DNA from 2 places in the Flavonifractor sp. An91 genome. Region 2 is predicted to be linked to the other one. Evidence: a T-box and tRNA genes for the amino acid it is inferred to sense, from the RefSeq annotation. Region 2 holds a T-box; the other holds one or more tRNA genes.

Region 1 (3,406 bases), on a different contig from region 2:
GTCGCTCTCCTGAAAGAGCAGATCTTCTCCGCCGCCCACATCGCCGGCGGCCAGCCGCTCCACCAGTCGGAGATGGAGGGCATCCAGCGCTGCGTCCTCCTCCGCACCGGTGGGCAGATAGTCGGCGGAGTCCTTCTTCAAAACCAGCTTGGCCAGGGAACGGGCCAACCCGTCCACCTGCCGCAGCATCCAGTCGTCTGTCAGCATGGTATCGCTCCTTTGTTATAATTCCCGCACCAGTTTGACGGCTATGCCCACGATGCGGGCCAACCCCTGCTCGAAGTCCCGCAGGGGAATGATTTTGGGCTCATAGCAGGGATTTTCCGGCTGAAGGATTACCATACCCTTCTGGCAGCGGAACCGCTTCAGGGTGGCGTCCTCGCCGTCCACCAGACAGGCCACGATCTGACCGTTCTCCGCCGTGGATTGCCGCCGGATGAGCACCAGATCCCCGTCCCTGATACCGGCGTTGATCATGCTGTCGCCGGTGACCCGAAGATAGAAATGCTCCTCCGGATCGGGCACGTCGGCAGCGGCATAGCCCTCGATCTGCTGGCTGGCCAGAATAGGGGAGCCCGCCCGGATGACACCGAGTATGGGTACCACCGGCTCCCGGCGAGCAGGGCAGGGGGGCTGGCGGGGGACGTTGAAACCCTGCAGCCACAGCGGGTCCACCCCAAGGGAGCGGGCAATGGCGGCGGCGGTGCCGATTTTGGGCTCACGCTGGCCCAGGACATAGCGGTTCAGAGTCTGGGGATTCATATTCAGCCGGTCCCCCAGCTGTTCATAGCTGAGGCCGGACTCTTCCATCAGGCTGCGCAGACGGGCGCCGAAGGTGCTCTCCTGCTCCATACCATGTTCCCTCCTGTCCAATTTGTGGGTCTATTCTATCACATTTTATCACCAAACGCAACATACTTCGACAAAAAATGATTGACTTTTATCTCCGTTTGGTGTTATTATGGCTATGCGATGGAACGAAAGTTCCATATTTGGATAAGTTCATCACCAATCGGAGATTTATTTCGGAGAGGGGAGAAACGCAGGGGAAGAAAAAAGCCCCGCCGTCCGGCGAGGCATCCCGATTGGGGAGGAAAATAAAAAATGCCCCGCCTTCTGGCGAGACATTTTTGGTGGAGGAGGGTGGATTCGAACCACCGAAGCGAATCGCAACAGATTTACAGTCTGCCCCCTTTGGCCACTCGGGAACTCCTCCATATGAACTTGTTGGAGCTGGTGGACGGACTCGAACCCCCGACCGGTTGATTACAAATCAACTGCTCTACCAACTGAGCTACACCAGCAGACCAGCTCGTCCACAGCGAATGTTATTTTATCAGGGAGAAGGGGATTTGTCAAGAGAAAGAACAAAATTTTTTAAAAAATTTTTGGAGGAGGAATGGGTATCCGGCCACGGGTGTGGACAGACCCGCTGCGGGATGTGCAGCGGGTACCGCCGGCAGAGTGGTGCCGCCTTTGCGGCGCGGAGCTGTATGGCCAGGAGCGGGAGCTTTGCCCGCTCTGCCGGGCGGAGCTTACCGACAGAGAGAAGGGGACTAGGCATGACATTACAGGAGTTATCGATTCAATATCGGGCAGGTGCGGAGACCCTGCGGCAGCGGGTGCAGCTGCTGGAGAGCCGAAGGACGGCCGCGGTGGACGAGCACGGACGCCGGCTGCTGGAACAGCGCATTCGCCATCTGGAGGCCATGTGGCGAGAGGCCCGGGACCTAGCGGTCCTGTGTGAGCGCTATTACGACAGGGGGTATCACTGCAATGTCCGGTACACGATATAGGAGAGGGAAAGAGTTTGCCGCCGATATGGCAGTCTATGCTCAGGTCATGGCGGAGGATAACTCCGAGCAGATGGGGCGGCTGCGCCGCAATGTGATGCGGGCCCTCCAGGAGGATGTAACCCCCCGGCAGCGGGAGTGTATGCTGCTCTATTATGAAAAAGGGCTCAATATGCGGCAGATCGCCGAGCTGACCGGTGTGGATAAATCCACCGTGTCCCGCAACATCAAGCGGGGAGAGTCCCGGCTGCGCCGCTGCCTGCGCTATGGAGCCGAGCAGCTGCTGGCGCCTCGGGAGTGAAGTATTTTCTACCGGGCGAGATGTTGAAATGTGAGGGGGTTCCATGATATACTTTCTTCCGAGAAACCGCGAAAATGGGCGAAGGGAGGAAGTTACCTTGGAATTGAACCTGACACAAAAGCAGACACAGACCCTCTCTCCCCAGATGATGCAGTCCATGGAGATCCTTCAGATGGGGTCTCAGGAGCTGCTGGAATACATTGAGGAGGCCGTGCAGGAGAATCCGGTGCTGGAGCCGGAGGAGCGGTACGACAAGGCGGATGAGAGCGATCAGCTCCGCCGCAAGCTGGAGTGGCTGGAATCCACCGACCCTCAGAACCGTTACTATCACCAGCAGGATACCGAAGAGGAGGACGACCAGCTGGGCAATTACGGCACCATGGAGGACCGGGAGGACAACCTGTATTACTATGTGCTCTCCCAGCTCAAGGTGCTGGATCTGCCGCCGGAGGTCATGGAGGCCGGTACCTTCCTGGTGGAGAGCCTCAACGCCAACGGCTGGCTGGATGAGCCTTTGGATGCCCTGGCTGCCGATTACGGCTGCCCGGTGGAGGTGCTGGAGCAGGCGCTGGCTGCCGTCCAGTCCCTGGAGCCCGCCGGCGTGGGGGCCCGGGACCTGTCCGAATGCCTGCGGCTCCAGCTGGTGCGCCGTACGCCGGTGGACCAGCTGGCAGTGCGTATTGTGGAGAGCCAGCTGGATGCCCTGTCCAAGAGCCGCTACGGCCTCATTGCCCGGGAGCTGAAGGCAACCCCGGAGGAGGTGCGGGCCTCCTGCGAGTTGATCCGCACCCTGAATCCCCGGCCGGGCACCGGATTTGCCGCCAGAGAGAACCTGACCTACATCAATCCCGATATCATCGTGGTCAGCTTTCCCGATCACTTCGAGCTGCTGACCAACGACTACTATTTCCCCACTCTGGGGATCAGCGGGTACTATACCCGTCTGCTGAAGGAGAGCGATGACCAGCAGGTGAAGGATTATCTCACCGGAAAGGTCAAGCAGGCCAAGTGGATGGTCCATGCCATTGAGCAGCGCCGCTCCACCCTCATGTCCTGCGCCGGGTGCATCCTGGAGCTGCAGGAGGCCTTCTTCCGGCAGGGACCGGGCCATCTGGTGCCCATGTCTCTGGCCGACGTGGCCGGGCGCATCGGGGTCCACGAGTCCACGGTGAGCCGGGCGGTAAAGGACAAGTACATCCAGTGCTCCATGGGGGTGTATCCCCTGAGCTACTTCTTCTCCCGCAGCCTGGGGACCAGCAGTGAGGACGCCGCCTCTCCCGACGCGGCCAAGGCCCTGCTGAAAAAGCTCATC
Region 2 (3,406 bases):
TAAAATTAAGAAAGGGGCTGCCCCACTGACGGCAGCCCCTGAACACTCAGCCCTGCAGAGAGGCCCGGTGGAAGACCTTCTTGCCCTTCTTGATCATGACGCCGTCGCCGGAGAGCTGCTCGGCAGTCACGGCAGTGTATACGTCCGTTACCTTCTGGCCGTCCAGTTCCACGCCGCCCTGCTCGATGAGGCGGCGGGCCTCCTTCTTGGAGGGCGCCAGCTTACAGGCCAGCATCAGATCCAGAATACCGATGGCGCCGTCGGTGAGCGCACCAGCCTCCAGGGCGGTGGAGGGCACGTTGCTCATATCGCCGCCGCCCACAAACAGGGCCTTGGCAGCATCCTGGGCCTTTTGGGCCTCCTCCTCGCCGTGAACCAGCTTGGTCAGCTCAAAGGCCAGGATCTCCTTGGCGGTGTTGAGCTGGCTGCCCTCCCACTTGTCCATCTCGTCGATCTGCTCCAGAGGCAGGAAGGTGAGCATCCGCAGGCACTTGAGCACATCGCCGTCGCCCACGTTGCGCCAGTACTGGTAGAACTCATAGGGGCTGGTCTTGTTGGGGTCCAGCCACACGGCGCCCTTGGCGGTCTTGCCCATCTTCTTGCCCTCGGAGTTGAGCAGCAGGGTGATGGTCATGGCGTGGGCGTCCTTGCCCAGCTTGCGGCGGATCAGCTCGGTGCCGCCCAGCATATTGGACCACTGGTCGTCGCCGCCGAACTGCATATTGCAGCCGTAGTGCTGGAACAGATGGTAGAAGTCGTAGGACTGCATGATCATGTAGTTGAACTCCAGGAAGGAGAGGCCCTTCTCCATGCGCTGCTTGTAGCACTCAGCCCGGAGCATATTGTTGACGGAGAAGCAGGCGCCCACCTCACGGAGCAGCTCAATGTAGTTGAGCTTGAGGAGCCACTCGGCGTTGTTCACCATCTGGGCCTTGCCCTCGCCGAACTCGATGAAACGCTCCATCTGCTTCTTAAAGCAGTCACAGTTGTGCTGGATGGTCTCCGGGGTCATCATGTTGCGCATATCGGTACGGCCGGAGGGGTCACCGATGTAGCCGGTGCCGCCGCCGATGAGGGCGATAGGACGGTTGCCCGCCATCTGGAGCCGCTTCATCAGGCACAGAGCCATGAAGTGACCCACATGGAGGGAGTCGGCGGTAGGGTCAAAGCCGATGTAAAAGACGGCCTTGCCCTCGTTGATCATCTTGGAGATCTCCTCCTCGTTGGTGACCTGGGCAATGAGGCCACGGGCCTTCAGTTCTTCGTAACAAGTCATGTTCATTCTCCTTTATCTCAATGGTGTAGTCATCAGTATAACCGCTTTCCGCAGTGGGGACACTTGGCGTCGTCCATGTCGTGGAGGATTCCGCAGTGGGGGCAGGGGACCTGAGCAATGCCCGATCCCTCATCCTGGGAGATGCTTCCCGACAGATAAAAGTCTAGGTGTTGGCAGCTCTGGCAACACCATAGCTCCACAGGCATTAAATCTTCCATCCCGTTCCGCTCAAGATTCCCTCTCAAATGCCAGCCCGGCGCACCTTTTTTCAGAAAATGCTGTCCAATGCAGGCCATCTCCCCGCCGCAGCGGGTACAGACATTCCGATCCACAAAATCCCCCTTTCATGCAAAAAGCCCTCTGTCCGTTCGGACAGAGGGCGTAAAAACGCGGTACCACCTCTGGTTCGCCGTTTTCTCGCAAAAACGGCCTCATGCCGTGCCAACACACGGCGGCGCGATAACGGGCGCACCCGACACGGCCCTACTGGGGGTCTCCCCTGTTCAGGCGGCTGCTCCAGAGTGTATTTCCCAGCCTGTCCCCTCCCCCTCTCACCAAACCGGGGGCTCTCTGGGCGGGACGGGGGTTGGTACTTCTCCCTGTCATCGCAGTGTCATATTGATGAGGATTATAATCGCTCTTGCTCCGTTTGTCAAGCAGAAAAGCGGTACTCAACAAAATCTAGCTTTTGTGTAGTTTCTTGTAGGTCTCCGCACTGTCCAGCAGCTCCCCGGCGGCGCCAAGGGTAGCGTCGGTGATGTGCTCGCCGGAGGTAAGCCGGGCCAGCTCCTCGCACCGGCGCTGGCGGGTCAGACGCTCCACCTGGGTATAGGTCCGGCCGCCCCTCTCCCCCTTCTCCACGGAGAAGTGGACGTCGGCCATGGCGGCCAGCTGAGGCAGATGGGTAACGCACAGTACCTGCTTGGCGTGGGCCACATCGGCCAGCTTTTCCGCCACCTTCTGGGCCGCCCGTCCGGACACGCCGGTATCCACCTCGTCAAAGACCATGGTGCCCACCTGATCGTTTTCCGCCAGCACATTTTTCAGGGCCAGCATGATGCGGGCCAACTCACCGCCGGAGGCAATCTTCTGGATGGGCTTCAGGTCCTCGCCCACATTGGCGGACATGAGAAACTGCACCTCGTCCATGCCGGTGTCGTCCATGGCGAACTCCCCCGGCTTGGGTCCAAACTCCACCTGGAACCGGACCTTGGGCATATCCAGCTGGGCCAATTCGCTCTGAATCCGCTGTTCCAGCGCCTTGGCCGCCTTCTTTCGGGTCTGGCTGAGGGTCTCCGCCGCCTTTCGGGCGTCGGCCAGGGCCTTGGACTGCTCCTTCTCCAGCCGGGCAATGGTATCAGTGGAGAACTGGATCTCGTCCAGTTCCTTTTTGCAGCGGTCCAGATAGTCCAGCATCTCGTCCACCGAATCGCCGTACTTCTTCTTCAGCCGGTGGAGTACGTCCAACCGGCTCTCGATCTGGTCCAGCTCCCCCGGTTCAAAGTCAAAGGCGTCCCGCAGATCCCGGATCTGCTCGGCAATGTCTTCGGCGGCGCAGCGGAGTTCCACCAGCTTTTCCAACAGCTCGGCGGCCTGGGTGCTGATGCGGCCGGCGGCATGAAGAGACTGCTCCGCCTCCCCCAGCAGGGCAGCGGCTCCTTCCCGTTCATCATCGCCGGACAGGGCCAGATGCGCGCCTTCCACGCTCTTCATCAGCTTACCGGCGTTGCGCAGCAGATCCCGCCGCTCCGTCAGTTCTTCCTCTTCCCCGCTCCGCAGCTCGGCCCGCTCCAGTTCGCCGATCTGAAATTCCAGGCTGTCAATGCGCCGGGCCTTCTCCGCCTCGTCCATCCGGAGGGATGAGATCTCCCGGCGGAGGGCAGCCAGTCTGTTATAGCAAACCCGGTAGGCATCCAGATCCGCCCCGGTGGCGCCAAAGCCATCCAGATAATCCAGGTGACACCGCTCGTCCAGCAGCTGCTGGCCGTCGTGCTGGCCGTGGATATTGAGCAGTAGGCGGCCCAGCTGCCGCAGCTGGGAGACGGTGATGAGCCGGCCATTGATGCGGCAGATGTTCTTCCCGTCGGGCTGGATCTCCCGCTGGATGAGCAGATTGCCCTCCTCGTCGGG

What was found. A T-box is a leader RNA that pairs with one kind of tRNA and senses whether it is charged. The one in region 2 lies ahead of tyrS (tyrosine--tRNA ligase), so its partner is inferred to be a tRNA-Tyr.
Region 1: it encodes a tRNA-Tyr, which carries the amino acid that the T-box ahead of tyrS (tyrosine--tRNA ligase) is inferred to sense. The anticodon was not compared.

The regions. Positions count from the first base shown of each region.
Region 1 is NZ_NFHA01000016.1:34,569-37,974, reverse strand. It holds gene B5G42_RS10320 (DUF6483 family protein) at 1-207, opposite strand, end outside; gene B5G42_RS10315 (LexA family protein) at 223-852, opposite strand; tRNA gene B5G42_RS10310 (tRNA-Tyr) at 1,132-1,216, opposite strand; tRNA gene B5G42_RS10305 (tRNA-Thr) at 1,229-1,304, opposite strand; gene B5G42_RS10300 (hypothetical protein) at 1,563-1,796, shown strand; gene B5G42_RS10295 (sigma-70 family RNA polymerase sigma factor) at 1,822-2,094, shown strand; gene rpoN (RNA polymerase factor sigma-54) at 2,192-3,406, shown strand, end outside.
Region 2 is NZ_NFHA01000003.1:7,589-10,994, forward strand. It holds gene tyrS (tyrosine--tRNA ligase) at 47-1,276, opposite strand; T-box leader at 1,649-1,891, opposite strand; gene recN (DNA repair protein RecN) at 1,958-3,406, opposite strand, start outside.